Regions from separate parts of the Lentibacillus sp. genome, predicted to be linked through region 4. Evidence: riboswitches for the same ligand, from Rfam matches in the RefSeq annotation. Region 4 holds a riboswitch; each other region holds the start of a gene.

Region 1 (4,218 bases), on a different contig from region 4:
TCTGAGGCGAACACTGTTCCGTCTTTTGTTTCCCGGTAAAATAAAGGCTTAATGCCAAACGGATCACGTGCGCCATACATTGTTTCCTCTTGTTTGTCCCACAATAGGATAGAGAACATGCCGCGCAAATGTCGAAATGCCTGCTCTTTGTGCTTTGCAAATAATGCAGCAATCACTTCCGCATCCGATTCTATGGTAAAACTGAAGCCCTGTTCCATTAAATCATTGCGCAGCTCAATATAATTATAGATTTCACCATTAAAGATAAGCCAAATTTTATCATCATTATAACTTAACGGCTGTGCACCGCTGTCAATATCAATGATGCTCAGCCGCCTGAATCCGAACGAAACATATTCATCATGGTAATACCCTTCATCATCAGGTCCTCTTTGAAACATCACATTGTTTTGATTTTTAAAATTGTTTTGCTGCTGATCATTTGGTGCTATGGGATTATTTCGGAGCATACCGATAAAACCACACATAATTTATCCCCCTCTTTCTCTTTCATACCTCTTTAGAACCATTAAAAAATTATACCATAATTAAATAGTATATAGATGGTTGGAATTGTTTTTTAAAGAAATTATCATTTCTGATATATACTTATTTTCAGACACCCCTCGGGTCGTAGATAGCTGACGATCCCCTTCTTTATAGTTTCAGTTTTGACAAGAATTTCCTGGCTGATGACGAAAAAAAATGCGGTTTCGCCCGCACTTTTTTAGATTCCTTATCATCCCTCATGCACCAATGCCTGAAGTTCTTCAAGCTTATCTGTCTTTTCCCACGGGAACAGCGTATCTGTTCTGCCAAAATGACCGTATGCAGCAGTATTTTTAAAGATTGGCTTTTTCAAATCAAGCATCCGGATAATACCGGCCGGACGGAGGTCAAACACTTTCCGGATTGCCTTTGCGAGTTCATCTTCACTGACACTACCCGTACCGAATGTATCAACGGAAATTGATACCGGTTCAGCTACGCCAATTGCATAGGCCAGCTGGACTTCACATGTTTTGGCCAGTTCAGCAGCTACAATATTTTTGGCAACATAACGTGCTGCATATGCGGCGGAGCGATCGACTTTTGTATAATCCTTGCCGCTGAATGCACCACCGCCGTGACGGGCATAGCCGCCATATGTGTCAACAATAACTTTTCTTCCAGTCATTCCGGCATCGCCCTGTGGTCCGCCGATAACAAACCTGCCTGTCGGATTAATGATGTATTTCGTTGTTTCATCCAGAAGATTTGCCGGTACAGTCGGTCGAATAACATGCTCAATCATGTCTTTCTCAATTTGTTCTGCCGATGCTTCCTGGTGATGCTGGGTTGAAATAACGATCGTATCAACGCGTACCGGGATATCATGTTCATCATATTCGACTGTCACTTGTGTTTTCCCGTCAGGCCGCAGATAATCCAAGACGCCCTCTTTCCGGACATCTGCAAGCCGTTTTGCCAGTTTATGTGACAGCGAAATCGGCAGCGGCATCAGCTCTTCTGTTTCGTTGCAGGCAAAGCCGAACATCAATCCCTGGTCACCTGCACCAATCGAAGCAATTTCTTCATCGCTCATTTTTCCCTGACGTTCTTCCAAAGCTGTATCAACTCCGCCGGCAATGTCAGGTGATTGTTCATCAATCGCCGTAAGAACGGCACATGTTTCAGCATCAAAGCCGTATTTTGCCCGGGTATAGCCGATGTCTTTAATGGTCTGCCTGACAATCGATGGAATATCCACATATGTCGTTGTTGTGATCTCTCCCGCTACAAGTACCATCCCTGTCGTAACAGTTGTTTCACACGCAACCCTTGCATTTGGATCTTTTGCTAGTATTTCATCCAGTATCGCATCTGAAATCTGATCACAAATTTTATCAGGATGACCTTCCGTCACTGATTCAGATGTGAACAAACGACGTTTTACAGCCATGTGGCCATATCCTCCCTTAAATCTGTGGTACGGAACTCTTTTTCAGTGTATTTTACAATCATTTAACTTCTGAAAGTACGTGTTCAAAAAGGAGGATAACAACGAGAAATTCAATGTGCCATTGTAACCGGACTTTTTGAACATCCTTTAAAAACAAAAAAACCTTTCCTGCATCAAGAGGAAAGGAACCTGAGGCCTTTCGCTCTTATTGTTCAAGGAATGATCCTTGCACCAGATTAGCACCTTTTCACATTGCGTGATGGTTGCCGGGCTTCATCGGGTCTGTCCCTCCACCAACTCTGAATAAGAGAGTATCCGCTCGCAAATAATGGTACCGAAAAGCGTATGCGATGTCAACTGTTTTCATGAGCACAGACAACATTCACATGAAAATTTCATATAATTAATTAATAAAATAGTATGGACTAATTTACGGAATGTGTTATACTAATATCAAATTAAGTCATCAAGTCGAGTTTCGATTGAATTTACTAAAAGGCAGGTATCAAAAATGAAAACAAAAGAAGATGCACTTGTAACGAAAGAATTGCTGACTCATTCTAATATACAGACGAACCTTGCAGTACCAACATTGGTCGAGAAAATCCTTGAACGGAACGAAGCGACTTTGAGTGCCACCGGTGCAGTCTGCGCCTCTACAGGGATGTATACCGGTCGTTCGCCAAAGGATAAATTCATTGTGCAGGACGATATTTGTGAAGACTTTATTGAATGGGGTGATGTCAACCGCCCTATCGATGAAGAATCCTTCGATAACCTTTTCAGAAAGGTTACCGCTTATTTGCACGACAAAAATGAGCTTTTTCATTTCAGAGGGTTCGCTGGTGCCGATCCGAACCATCGTCTGCCAATTGAGGTGATCAATGAATATGCATGGCACAATTTATTTGCCCGGCAGCTGTTTATCACACCTACAGATGAAGAGTTTGCTGCGCATCAATCCGATTTCACCGTTATCTACGCACCAACATACAAGGCAGATCCGGCAGTAGATGGCACGAATTCCGAAACATTTATTCTTGTTTCATTTAAAAAACGGATTGTCCTGATCGGTGGAACCCAATATGCCGGTGAAATCAAAAAATCAATTTTTTCCGTCATGAACTATATTCTGCCGCAAAACAATATTTTGTCTATGCACTGCTCGGCAAACGTCGGTCAGGAAGGTGATGTTGCATTATTCTTCGGGCTTTCCGGAACAGGCAAAACAACCCTTTCAGCAGACCCTTATCGCCGTCTGATCGGTGACGATGAACACGGGTGGAGTTCAAATGGTGTCTTCAACATTGAAGGCGGATGCTATGCCAAGTGTATCAACCTGTCGCAGAAAAAAGAACCGCAGATTTACAACGCAATCCGCTTTGGCTCTGTGCTGGAAAACGTCATCCTTGATGAATCATCCCGTGAACCGGACTATGACGACACATCACTGACAGAGAATACGCGTGCAGCCTATCCGCTCGAAAATATTGACAATATCGTGTCGCCGAGTATAGCCGGTCATCCGAATACGATTATTTTCCTGACGGCTGATGCCTCCGGTACACTGCCGCCAATCAGCAGACTGACCAAAGAACAGGCCATGTATCATTTCCTGAGCGGCTATACGAGCAAACTTGCCGGTACGGAACGAGGCGTGACACAGCCGCAAGCAACTTTTTCGGCTTGTTTTGGTTCGCCATTCCTGCCGCTGGCTCCAGCAACATATGCTGAAATGCTCGGTGAAAAAATTGACCAGTACAATTCCAGTGTCTTTCTTGTCAACACCGGCTGGACCGGTGGATCATATGGTGTCGGGCAGCGTATGAAACTTTCTTACACCCGTGCCATGGTGCATTCCGCATTGGAAGGTGAACTGAACAATATCGAAACCGTTACGGACGATATTTTCGGACTTGAAGCACCAATGCATGTACCCGGTGTCCCGGATGAAGTGCTTGTACCCCGGAATACCTGGGCTGATAAAGAAGCGTATGATGCTGAAGCAAAAGCCTTGGCGATGAAATTTCACGAAAACTTCAGCAAATTCAACCACGCAAGTGAAGAAATCCGGAATGCAGGTCCGATTTACAAGGGCTGATTGAAAGCCATCTTAATTTACAGTTTCCTCATCCCAAAGGATTTAACATATGAAGGAAAATATCGGCAGCTCTATGCTGACAGCCGGTCTCATTATTGGGGGCCGGTTTTTTGTTTGAACACGCACTTATATGGGCATTCACACATTGTTTCTGGGCGCATAAACTATGTTGACA
Region 2 (4,218 bases), on a different contig from region 4:
ATTCCGGTCGCCTGCCTGCATTAAATTTGCTATAATGAATTTAATCTATTATATAGCAGGGGGGAAGAAGCATATGGCATTAACATTTTACTGGTACCCGAAATGCGGCACATGTCAAAAAGCGAAAAAGTGGCTTGATGCGCATGACATCGATTATACGAGCATACATATTGTAGAAGAACCTCCGACAAAAGAACAGCTGCTGGACTTAATTTCCAAAAGTGGCATGCCACCAAAGAAGTTTTTTAATACAAGTGGAAAAAAATACCGCGAGCAAAATATGAAAGAAAAAATTAAGGATGCAAGTACTGAGGAAATGGCGGAGTGGCTGGCTTCAGATGGCATGCTGATCAAACGGCCGATCGTTATGGATGGAGAGAAAGTGACGTTGGGATTTAAAGAAGATACATTCACTGAAACCTGGCTTTAAGGGGTTGTTCAAAAAGTCCGGTAACAATGACACATCGAATTTTTCGTTGGTTTGTTTTTCGCGGCTCATGTATTTAAACGCATACATTCCGCTCCTTGGAAAAGAAGAACACTTTTCCTGTGTGCGAGGCAGCTCAGTGAAGCTTACCTTGTGCTCAAAACTGCGCTGCCTCGAACTTCTCGGTCCTTGTTATCCTCCTTTTTGAACACACATTTTTAAAATAGACAGAAATACTAGAAAAATACACGGCTGCCTAGTATAGTTAGGGTGACAGCTACAATGATTTATGGAGGGATACTGATGAACTTACCGAAAGACTTGTTTTATACAGAAGATCATGAGTGGGTGAAAAAAGAAGACGGGAAAGTTCGGATTGGCATTACTGACTTTGCTCAGGATGAGCTTGGAGACATTGTTTTTGTCGAACTGCCTGAAGAAGGTGATGAACTTGAGGCGGATGAGCCATTCGGCAGTGTTGAGTCCGTTAAGACAGTTTCAGAATTGTACGCTCCGCTCAGCGGGAAAATTGTCGAAGTTAACGAGGAGCTTGAAGACAGCCCGGAATTCGTTAATGAATCACCATATGACAAAGCTTGGATGGTAGTTGTGGAGCCGTCAAATGAGTCTGATGTCGATCAGTTATTATCTGCTGAGCAATATGAAGAAGCCGTTAACAAAGAATAATAACAATTGATGATGAAAAAGCTGACTCACTCTTTAATGAGAAAGTCGGCTTTTTTAATAGTTAATGGATTCCAATCATATAATATCTATACCCCTATCATGATGTTTCCTTAAGGAGTGCAATATGGATGACAGAGTATGCCGAAAAAGTTATCATTGTGGAAGGGTTGACCGATAAGAAGCAAATCAAAAAGGTGATTGCTGAGGATGCAGAAATCATCTGTACAAACGGAACACTTGGCGTGGAAAAGTTTGATGAGCTTCTCGAAGACTATGACCTCGACAATCGGGATGTTTATATTTTGGTTGATGAGGACAGTCCGGGCATCAGACTTCGCAATCAGCTGTCACGTGAGCTTCCGCATGCCGAGCATATTTATGTCAGCAGTGATTATCGCGAAGTGGCGACAACACCTGAAAATATATTGGCTACTGAGCTGGCAGGGAAGCGATTCGAGGTTAATCCGATTTTTCTGATTTAGGGTGATTTTTTTGCAGCAGGTAACTGATGACGTATTGCAGCAAGAACATTATTTATTATATATTTATACACCATTTTGCGGGACTTGTGCGCTTGCAAGATCCATGGCCGAAAAAATAGAATCGGTTCATCAGCAGGATATTTTTTATGAAATGAATGCGTCACTCAATCCCGAGTTTATGCAGGATTATATGATTGAAAGTGTCCCTTGCCTGCTGATCAAGGAAGACGGGGGAATTAAGGATAAAGTATATGCGTTCAAGTCGATTGCCAACATATACAACTATTTGATGGAATACAGGCCGGAGCTGTTTGCTAAAAATTAATTTTGTTGGCATCTCGAGTAAGGCATGCTTGTTTTGAAAATCGATTAAAAATGAATACGGATTTTCTCTTATCCAGAGCGGTGGAGGGGCTGGCCCTATGAAACCGCGGCAACCTCAAATTTCAGTTATTTGAAAGGTGCTAATTCTTGCGAAGCGTATGCTTTGGCAGATAAGGGAACGTGAAGATGATGTGTGCATACGTCTTTCTGTTCTCTTACAGAAAGGCGTTTTTCTTTTTTAAAAAGATTGGTGGCGTTGTATTCTGATTTTGACAAAGCAGCATTTAAAGAATTGATAACAACCAGCGGTACTGGCAAAAGTTCGTTTGTGCGCCTTTTGAACTGGAAGAACGCACTCATTCTGGAAGGCGATGAGTCCCCATACGTGAATGTAGTAGCAGCGAAAAAAGAAAATAAGGATAACGAAGCCATCAACACATTAGTGGATGTGCTGCACTCTGATGAAATTCAAAACTTTATCAAAGAAGAGTTTAATGGCGCTGTGGTACCGGTTGAGGGCAAATCGGAGTGAAGTTTCACTTAAGGGAATCTACAGCATTTGGAAGTAAATTGCTCTATGCTTAAATGCAACATAGCTTAATCGTTTCAGTTATAATATATCTCATTTTTGCCGTCCACAGGCGTTTATATGCGAATTGTCGAGGTATTGAGGATATGATATTCTTAATACTGTAATCAAACGAAAGGATGGTTCACTATTAATAGTGGAATAAGAATGCATTATACTCCAGAAATGGAAAGAGCAATGCAGCAGTCGCACAAAATGGGCTATGTCGAATATGAAAGGAATCTGGAAAACCGAATAGCCGTTGAAAAAAGGCGACAGAATGAATATGAGAAATGTAAACACATGATAGCTGAAATTGACAGTCACATTCATACTTGATAAAAAACATCCGGCACTCATAAACAGGGTGCCGGATTTTAATGTTTTATATGTTTTGGCTTTGTGGTCGCCTGTTTTACTGAGCCAGCAATGCGCCTGCTCGTATTTCGGTACTCACGCTCATAGTTCTAAGCTCCCGCCCATGTTTACATACTCCGGAACATGTTAGTGATTTTCCGTCCATATTTCTCTTTTCGGGCACAAGCTTCCCGACCTTGAACAACCTCTTGAAAAAATTTCATAAAAAACAGCAATAATAACAGGGAATGTGATGATTGAAGTCGAATATGTATATAAACGAAGTCTTCAGGGAGGTACATATTTTGAAATTATTAAGCTACAGAATTAAAGGTAGCCCAGGATCATCAAGAATGGGCTTTATGCATGGAGAAAAAATTGTCGATCTTCAGGAAGCCTGGAAAAGATTGCAGCGTGACAACAGCGATAATGATGCGGCGGATGCCGCGAACAGGCTTTTCCCCGCTGAGCCGGCGCAATTTTACTCAGCTGGTTTGTCAGTCATCGAACAAGCAAAAGAGGTACAGACCTACGCAAGAACGAATCATATGGATGATATCTGCTTCAACCGCGACGGCGTCTATCTGTCCACACCAGTTCCGTCACCATCTAAAATCATATGTGTCGGCAAAAATTATGCGGCACATGCAGCGGAGATGGACAGTGATGTACCGGACTATCCGGTAATATTTGCCAAATTTGCAAATGCGCTGATCGGCCCCGAGGATGCGATTGAAAAGCCGGTGTTCGTTAATAAGCTTGACTATGAGGCTGAGCTGACGGCAGTCATCGGGAAAGAAGCGTCACATGTGAAACGTGAGGAAGCTCTTGATTACATTGCCGGCTATACAATCGGCAATGATATTTCGGCCCGTGACCTGCAGAAGCGGACACCACAGTGGCTGCAGGGTAAGACATTGGACCGTTCAACACCTGTCGGCCCATGGGTTGTGACAGCCGATGAGGTGGGTGATGTCGGCAATTCATCGGTTTATTCTTATGTAAATGGGGAGGAGCGACAATCAGCAACGACGGAAAAACTCATCTTTGATATTCCCCATCTAATCGAATTCATTTCGTCCCTAATCACACTTAAACCCGGTGACTTGATTATGACAGGGACACCGGATGGGGTTGGTATGGGGATGGAACCGCCCCAATTTTTAAATGATAAAGACACCATAGGGGTGGAAATTGACAAAATCGGGTGGATGGAAAATCGTGTGAGTGAAGTTAAGCCCGGGTTTAGTCGGCCTTCCTTGAACTTCTGGAATCGCTGTTGACTTATCGCCCCGAGCCTTTGTTCTTCCTGGCCAGCTTTTCCCAATCTTTTATTCCAGGTGGTTGTTCCAGCCAATTGTGTTTGATCATGA
Region 3 (4,218 bases), on a different contig from region 4:
TAATGTATGGTTTTAGTGGGACACGGGGTCAGATACCCCGTCCCAAACTTATTTTAGGAGGAAAAGTTGATGGCTAAATCAGAAAACATCGTATGGCATGACTCAAAAGTAACGAAAGAAAACCGGCGGCAGCTGAACAACCATAAAAGTGCTGTCATTTGGTTCACCGGCCTGTCCGGATCCGGCAAATCAACTATTTCGGTCGAACTGGAGAAAGAATTGTACAACCAGGGTGTGCGGACGTATCGTCTTGATGGTGACAACATCCGCCATGGGTTGAATAAAAACCTCGGCTTCAGTCCGGAAGACCGCAAAGAAAATATCCGCCGTATAGGCGAGGTTTCCAAACTGATGGTGGAGGCTGGATTATTCACATTATCAGCATTTATTTCACCATATCGCGAAGACCGTGATGATGTTCGCGAACTAATGGAAGACGGCGAATTTATCGAGATATTTGTTGATGCGAGTGTAGAAACGTGTGAATCCCGTGATCCAAAAGGGCTGTATAAGAAAGCACGCGCCGGCGAGATCAAAGGATTTACCGGAATCGATGCACCGTATGAAGCGCCGGTCAATCCGGAGGTCACGGTCGATACGGATAAGCAGAGCCTTGAGGAATCGGTTGAGACGATTGTGTCTTATTTGAAAGCGAAAGGATATTTGGAATAATGGCTGACGTGAGTTTAACGAAACTGCTGCAGATTTCATTGGACGCCGGACGGGAAATTTTGGATGTGTATAAGAAGGATTTTGATGTTGAAACGAAAGATGATGATTCGCCGTTGACGGAGGCTGACCAGCGTGCCCATCATTCGATTGTACGCGGTCTGCAGGAAGCGTATTCGGAGGTTCCTGTGTTGAGCGAGGAAGGCAGCGAAATCCCTTATGACGATCGCAAGGATTGGCCGGCATTTTTCCTCGTTGACCCGTTGGACGGCACAAAGGAATTTATTAAGAAAAACGGGGAATTCACTGTCAACATTGCGTTAATTGAAGGGCAGTATCCCGTTGCAGGTGTAATTTATGCTCCGGCATTGGATACGTTCTACTTTGGCAAAGAGGGTCTGGGTGCGTTTAAATTGGAGCAGGCGTCGCAGGCAGACGTGACCGGCGATGAGACCCTGGTTGCGCAGAGTGTCCGTTTGCCGTTTGCCGAGCAGGGCGACGTTGTTAATGTGGTGGCGAGCCGCTCCCATATGTCTGAAGAAACCGAAGCATTTATTGACGGCATTCGCCGGGAAAATGAAGTCGATGTTGTGTCGGCCGGCAGCTCGCTGAAATTTTGCCTCGTTGCTGAAGGAAAAGCCGACTATTACCCGCGTTATGCTCCGACGATGGAGTGGGACACCGGCGCCGGACAGGCGATTGTTGAAGCTGCAGGAGGCAACGTGCTCCGGTATGAGGATGATGAGCGGTTTTATTATAACCGGGAAAATTTAAAGAACGGCTGGTTTTTGGTTAAAAAATAGAGAGTGGGTTCACAGTACCCCCCTCTCTTTTTTTAAAAGGCTTTTAACATTTACTCCCAAATCGATCGACAGGCGCGTCAAATCGATCGACAGTCCCAGAAAATCGCTCGAGGTTGGTACAAAATCGCGCGGCGGCACGCGGAAATCGATCGGGAGCCTCAAATCCTATCAAAAAAGAAAATATGAACAATGTCGTTTGCCATTATGCTTTCGACCGGTAATTCAGGTTATGCTCCTTAAGTGTTTTATCTTTTCCGAACAAAAAGTGTTTCGCCATATCGGGGGAGTACTTCGAGTTGATCGCTTCCACACCTGTTGCTTCAGCGATGGCACGCAGCATGGCTGGTGATGCCCCGCAGCATAAACCAATATAGTTTATACCAATATCTTTTGCCTCTTTTGCCCATTCAGCTAACTCATACCGGTTATGGTACAGTGGATCTAATGCAGTTGGAAAAGTTGTTTCTAATGGTAAATGGCAGCTGCATCCGCCATCAGGCAAGTTAAAAAATGTTGGATTCTCGTTTGTTGTGCGATAAGGAATCGGCAACCCGCCTACATAGCCTTCCACATTTTTTCGTATGTCAGCGAGGTATGGCTGCATGGTATCAGGCCCGCGAAAACAATTCATGCCAACAACCAATGCACCTTTTTCAGAGAGTCGTTTACAAGACTCATCAACCGTATAACCGTCCCGCAAAATATTTTCGCCCATCAGCCCCAATGTAATAACTGCCGGCAGCCCTTGCTTACGGATTTCCTCCAATGCGATTTGTGCCTCTTCATGATAATAGAATGTCTCCCCATTTATGAAGTCAACGCCTTCTTCCTTGCACCATTTGATCATTTCGGCAAAGATACTTCTCACTTGTTCCTTTGATTCCGCATTTTCCGGATCAAAAAGATTTGTGTTGGAAATATTGCCGGCTACCAACGCTTCCTCTGTAGGATGCTCCTTGGCAACCTCTTTTGCCAGGCGAATCGCATTTCTGTTTAAAGGCTCAAGCAATTCTTCTTTACCGATAATACGCATTTTTTCCCGATGTGCATTATATGTAAAAGCTAATACGACATCTGAACCAGCATTCATATAATCCCTGTATGTCTGTTTAAGTGCCTCAGGATTATCCAGTGCCACTTCCGGAACAAATGAGCCGGCCTGCAGGTAGCCTCTTCGTTCCAGCTCAAATAAATATCCTTCTCCCGCAATAACGGTCCCATCCTGCAAACGTTCTTCCAAACTGCGCTTCATCATGTTACCTCCTTATAATGGTGTTTATAAATATAAAAAATCCCCTTCTTAAAATAAGAAGAGGATTTATTGCCATTACTCTTCTTATCTTCAGCATGACGCTTCTGGAATTAGCACAGGACAAATGTCTGTTGCTGAGGTTTCGCAGGGCCAGTCCCTCCACCTCTCTGGATAAGAAAATCAAAATTCAATTATGATATTGTCATTTACAATACAGCTAATTAAACAGTGTGTCAAGAATAAAATAGAAGTATCCAATTAGACAGAAAAACTGACTAATTGGATTTTTTAAATTTGTAAAATATTCCATGGAAACGCTTTACAATCTGGGACCTTAGTTCTAATATATAAATATGCTATCGGTGCATCATCACCTCCCAGAAAGTGGTTTGAAGTAATTTTGCCACCATGTCAGCTTTCAGCACGATAGTAATATAAAGCCGGCCTGTTTGGTCGAGGGGAGATACGAGAATGAATAAAAACAGAATATCGTTTGATGAGCTTTTCAGCCAGAATGAGCGGAGGTTTCAATACTATAAAAATCTGAGAATTGATTCGCATCATGAATTTTTCAATGAAGGGCTCGTGATCGTTTGGCGGCCTTATCGGCAATATCGGCCGGATTTAGGTTTAATGGCTACATATTTTAGCTATGTTATTCGTGTACGTCTTATGAGAAATCACAAAAAGTAAGAACCGATTTTATAGAAATAGATATTAGATTAAAAATATCATGCCTTCACCCTATAATCGAAATGAACTTGGAAAACGAGATCTATATCGGACGAAAAAATTAATAAATATTTTATGAAAAATGGCTATTGATGACGATGGGGTGGCTGGACGAGAGCCCTCGTCCAGTTACAACTCTTTCACATCAAGCATTTTTATAAATTGGACAAAGGCTTTAACGATGTTCATTTGGAGGGAGTCTTCATGATAATACATCCAGGTTTTGCGCGTTATCGGATTTCCTGCTGGATGATTTAATGTTTTAATGACAAGATCGGGATACGGGCGTACGACGAGATTTGCTATAATTGCATATCCCAGGCCATTGATCACCATTTCTTTGCATGTTTCCACCTGGTTTACCTGAATATTAATGTTGGGATGTTCTTTGTAGTTGCTGTACCACCAATTATCCGCAATATTTTTCATCTTCTCGTCTGTATGATAATCAATACGCGGCATTTTCGGGAGATTGTCCCATTCAAATTTCCATGGTGATGCAATGCATACTTCTTCTTCATAGAGCAATTCTTTCTGGTCATTCCAATTGTAGTCGCCTTTGATGAAACTGATATGCACATCATGATTGAGGATCCGCCGGTGTATTTCGCTGCTCCAGCCGGTAACAACCTGGAATTCCACGTTTGGGTAAGTTTGTTTAAAAAGCCGCAGTATTTTTGGCATTTTATTCAAAGCGAAAAAGTTTGACGCACCCACCCGTAATGTTCCTGTTACCTCCTGTTTCATATTATTCAGCTTTTC
Region 4 (4,218 bases):
CCAAAATACCGACATAACCGCCATCCACAACATTATCACCGACACCTTGGGTCAATGAATCACCAAGAGCCGTAACGTTTGCTTCCCGATTGGAAAAAAAGTTAATGGTACGTTGGACGGCTTCACTGAATATGTCCTGCAGATTTGTCATCGGCTTTCCGGTTGTTTCCGCAGACGTCTGATTATCGTCCTGGGATGTTTTTTCTTCTTTGTCGGCAGTGTCTTTGGTATCTTCTTTCTGTTCCTGCTGTTCATTGTTATCAGTGGATACGTTCTTGGAATTTTCCGGCGGATCCACGACGAGAAAGAGTGTTATGCCAATAAGCAGTATGCCCAAAATAATGAGCGTGTATAGTCTTTTATTCATGATTTCACACCTATTGTAAGTTATTCTTGTGGTGCTGGCTGGGTTCATCATATATATGTAATGCTTTAATTTGCAAGTGTCAGGCTTTCCAGTACATTTAATTCACATATAATGTTCGGTAAACCACTGAAAACAGCGGCTGGCTGCTCGTAAATGTCCGATTATGTTCAACTGACATATAGTGAATACACCGCTATGTAGTTTTATTTTATTATACCATGATTACGCTTGGCTAATCCCCACTATATATCATATTTAAACTTAAAAAATTCGCCTTCAATCGAAGGCGAATTTTTAAGTTGCAGTTTTATAAACAGTTTTTAAGCCTGGACGTTCGCTGGTGCTTTTCGGACGCCGTTTTTCCGGATACTTACGGCTTCCTCGTAAGCATTTTTGTCTGAAATAACGGTTATCCCGGCAGTCTGCACGTTCTCCGGTGTCCGGACTGCAGCAGGGTTTTCCGCCCAAACAATACGGGTGTTTTTCTCGTTCAACTGTTTGGTTAAGTCTGCCGGAAGTGCCTGATCATTGGTCAGAACGGCATCAACCGTTAATGGGACGTTGTTTATTTGATCAAACGTCTTATCAGTTAAAATCGTTTTTTCTGACGGATTGATTGAAACAATTTGAAATCCGAGCTGCTGCAGCCGTTTTGCACTTTGGTAAACTGAACTGTCCGTTGAATCCAGCCCGAATACAGCAATTGTTTTTTGGCGTATGCCGCCATTCGCACGGTCAAACGGCGAAGCGAGCAGCCAGTTAATGGCATCTTCTTCGGTCGGTTCAATGGTTGGTGCTTTACCGGTTGCCTTTGCAATCGCATGATCAAGATCGGCCAGCGTGTCTTTTGTTGATTCCAGCCCGATTGACAGACGAACTAATTCTTCGGTTACACCGCTTTTTTTTAGGTCCTCGGTGCCAAGCTGCTGGTGGGTGGTGGATGCCGGGTGGATAATCAGTGATTTTGCATCCCCGACGTTGGCAACGTGTGACCAAAGATTAACGCTGTCGATTAATTTCCTGCCTGCTTCACGCCCGCCTTTAATGCCGAATGTGATGATTGATCCGTAACCGTTTTGCAAATATTTATCCGCTAAGTTGTGGGAAGGGTGTTCTTCCAGCCCCGGATAGTTAACCCATTCGACGGCGGGATGATTTTTCAGATAGTCTGCCACTACTTCAGCATTTTGATTGTGACGTTCAACGCGCAGATGGAGCGTTTCAAGGCCTTGCAGCAGCAGGAATGCATTTTGCGGGCTCAGACTGGCACCGATATCCCGCAGCAGCTGGACACGCAATTTCGTAGCAAACGCAGCTGGTCCGACATCGACATAGCGCAGGCCGTTATAGCTTTCATCTGGCTCGGTAAACCCAGGAAAGTTCCCGTTGCCCCAGTTGAAACGACCACCATCAACAACGACGCCTCCAATCGCGGTACCGTGCCCCCCGATCCACTTAGTGGCGGAATGGACAACAATGTCAGCTCCCCAGGAAAGTGGTTTTGTGCCGTATGGTGTTGCAAACGTATTGTCAATAATAAGCGGGATATCATGATCATGTGCGATCCCGGCGAGTACCTCAAGATCCAATACGTTCAAACTTGGATTGGTAATGATTTCACCAAATATTGCTTTTGTTTTATCGGTAATCGCATTTTTGATGGCATCATGGTCTGTGCCGTCGACAAGTTTTACATTAATACCATATTTAGGCAATGTGTTAGCAAATAAATTGTATGTGCCGCCGTACAGATTACTGTCAGCGATAATTTCATCACCGCTGCCGGCAAGGTTCAAAATGGACAAGGTGATAGCGGCCATTCCGGATGAAGTGGCAACGGCTGCAACACCATCTTCGAGAAGGGCCATTCGCTGTTCAAACGCATCATTGGTCGGGTTCATAATACGGGTATAGATGTTGCCTGGCTCCGCAAGTCCGAATAGATTTTGAGCGTGTTCGGTATCCCGGAACACATAGGAAGTTGTCTGATAGATTGGAACCGCCCGGGATCCGGTTGTCGGATCTGGCTCCTGACCTCCGTGAAGCAGTTGTGTTTCCTGGTTGGGAAGATGAAAATTGGTCATGAAAAATTCCTCCTTAAGTAATGGTGTATTTCTGTATTCAGTGAAGATAAGCGGTTGGAGGGATGAAACAAAAACCCCCTTCATAAGAGAAGAGGGTTGTTTATGTAACCGGTCCTCCCCTTATCTTCCAGATCCCGCCTGATCTGTAGGATTTAGCACCTTTCAAGGCAAAGTGACTTGCCTCGATGGTTGCCGGGCTTCGCAGGGCCTATCCCTCCACCGCTCTTGATAAGAGATTCAAATGTTATTAATTTAATGAACATTATATACATGGTTCAGTCTATTAGTCAAGTATTTTTTGAATTTTTAACTCTTTTAGTAAAGATTGTTGCTGCTTTTGCATAAGCCTCCTTTTTCATCGGAGTTGATATAAACTGCGACGTGCTATGAAAAGATGTGTGAGTGCAATAATACCGCTTCGGAAAAACACTTGGTGCTCGTCGTGTTGCAAGAACTTTGGTGAAGCAGCACTCCTCGTAACTCGCAGATTACTCGGTGGATGTTTCGCTCGTCGCTTTCCGCGGTCGGCTGGTGAGCCTCCTCGAACTCAGTTCTGCGGGGTCTCACCGATGCCTTTCCTCCCGCTGGAGTCTCCGTATTTTTCCTTCGCTGGTTTGGAGATATTTCGCTTCTAATCATTATGGGTTCTATTATGATGGTTGATTGGAGCGGAGGGCAGTTGTCTCCTGCGGGAAAGCGGGCGGCTAAGATCTGAGCGGGAAGCCGTCTTTGCTTCCGAGGAAGCTGAAGCGTTGCCCGCGGAAAGCAGCTGCCCGAAGCGGAAATCAACTCTGTCACTACATCGCAGTTTATAAAATTTGTAAAAAAACAATAATCTTTTTGAAAACAATCTAGCTTTTTTCCTGCCGGCGAATCGATTTTGGATGGGCAGAAGCCATGTAAATAATGAGAGCTGCCCAGATCAATGCAAAAGAAGTCAGATGTGCAGTGGAGAAAGTTTCCTTATAAACAAACACACCGAGAATCAGGATGATGGTTGGTGCAATATACTGCAAAAATCCGACCATCGATAATGGAATCTTTCTTGCACCAGTTGCGAACAGGAGAAGCGGAACAGCAGTTGCCACGCCAGCTCCAATCAATAATGGGCCTGTAGTGGAAAACATGATATCCGGTTCTATGGAACTATCCGGTATGAAAAGCAGATAAATAAGGGCAATGGGTGAAACGATCATGGTTTCGATGGTTAGTCCGAACATGGCACTGATATCGACCGTCTTTTTCAAAAGACCATAAATGGCGAAGCTGAACGCCAGCACCAGCGCTACCCATGGAAATACACCATAGCTGAAGGTGAGATTGACGACTCCGACTCCGGCCAGAATAAATGCGAACAGCTGCCGTCTTGTCAGCGATTCTTTTAACACAATCATCCCCAATAAGATACTGACAAGCGGGTTGATGTAATAGCCGAGACTTGTCTGGATGACATGATCATTATTGACGGCCCAGATAAAGGTGAGCCAGTTCAAACTGATAACAAAAGAGGCAAGCGTAATGCCAATCAATTGTTTCTTATTTTTTATGATTGTTTTAAATTCCTGGACGAACGGTTTCCATTTCCGCACAGCGAAAACGATGACAAGCATAAAAATAAATGACCAGAGAATGCGGTGAGCTAATATTTCATCAGGGGATGTGTCATTGAGCAGTTTCCAGTAAATTGGCAAAAACCCCCATAAAAAATAGGCGCTGACGGCATATAGAATACCTGCTTTATTTTCCTGGTTCATGGTGTGCCTCCTT

Evidence for each region. Region 4 has a riboswitch for S-adenosylmethionine ahead of VK097_RS00030 (PLP-dependent aspartate aminotransferase family protein). Riboswitches for the same ligand answer to the same signal wherever they lie in the genome.
Region 1: another riboswitch for S-adenosylmethionine. It lies ahead of metK (methionine adenosyltransferase); the one in region 4 lies ahead of VK097_RS00030 (PLP-dependent aspartate aminotransferase family protein).
Region 2: another riboswitch for S-adenosylmethionine. It lies ahead of VK097_RS02685 (MetQ/NlpA family ABC transporter substrate-binding protein); the one in region 4 lies ahead of VK097_RS00030 (PLP-dependent aspartate aminotransferase family protein).
Region 3: another riboswitch for S-adenosylmethionine. It lies ahead of VK097_RS06055 (homocysteine S-methyltransferase family protein); the one in region 4 lies ahead of VK097_RS00030 (PLP-dependent aspartate aminotransferase family protein).

The regions. Positions count from the first base shown of each region.
Region 1 is NZ_DATGTT010000053.1:8,558-12,775, forward strand. Features, by position in the region: gene asnB (asparagine synthase (glutamine-hydrolyzing)) at 1-488, opposite strand, end outside; gene metK (methionine adenosyltransferase) at 740-1,942, opposite strand; SAM riboswitch class I at 2,145-2,252, opposite strand; gene pckA (phosphoenolpyruvate carboxykinase (ATP)) at 2,454-4,043, shown strand.
Region 2 is NZ_DATGTT010000013.1:74,473-78,690, forward strand. Features, by position in the region: gene VK097_RS02665 (arsenate reductase family protein) at 74-430, shown strand; gene gcvH (glycine cleavage system protein GcvH) at 731-1,114, shown strand; gene VK097_RS02675 (toprim domain-containing protein) at 1,243-1,596, shown strand; gene VK097_RS02680 (thioredoxin family protein) at 1,607-1,921, shown strand; SAM riboswitch class I at 1,987-2,097, shown strand; gene VK097_RS02685 (MetQ/NlpA family ABC transporter substrate-binding protein) at 2,177-2,452, shown strand; gene VK097_RS15520 (YuzK family famiily protein) at 2,705-2,827, shown strand; gene VK097_RS02690 (fumarylacetoacetate hydrolase family protein) at 3,199-4,128, shown strand.
Region 3 is NZ_DATGTT010000041.1:8,962-13,179, forward strand. Features, by position in the region: gene VK097_RS06040 (SLC13 family permease) at 1-16, shown strand, start outside; gene cysC (adenylyl-sulfate kinase) at 70-672, shown strand; gene cysQ (3'(2'),5'-bisphosphate nucleotidase CysQ) at 672-1,472, shown strand; gene VK097_RS06055 (homocysteine S-methyltransferase family protein) at 1,675-2,724, opposite strand; SAM riboswitch class I at 2,806-2,902, opposite strand; gene VK097_RS06060 (hypothetical protein) at 3,196-3,417, shown strand; gene VK097_RS06065 (LysR family transcriptional regulator) at 3,586-4,218, opposite strand, start outside.
Region 4 is NZ_DATGTT010000001.1:4,176-8,393, reverse strand. Features, by position in the region: gene VK097_RS00035 (SGNH/GDSL hydrolase family protein) at 1-367, opposite strand, end outside; gene VK097_RS00030 (PLP-dependent aspartate aminotransferase family protein) at 688-2,451, opposite strand; SAM riboswitch class I at 2,569-2,686, opposite strand; gene rarD (EamA family transporter RarD) at 3,303-4,205, opposite strand.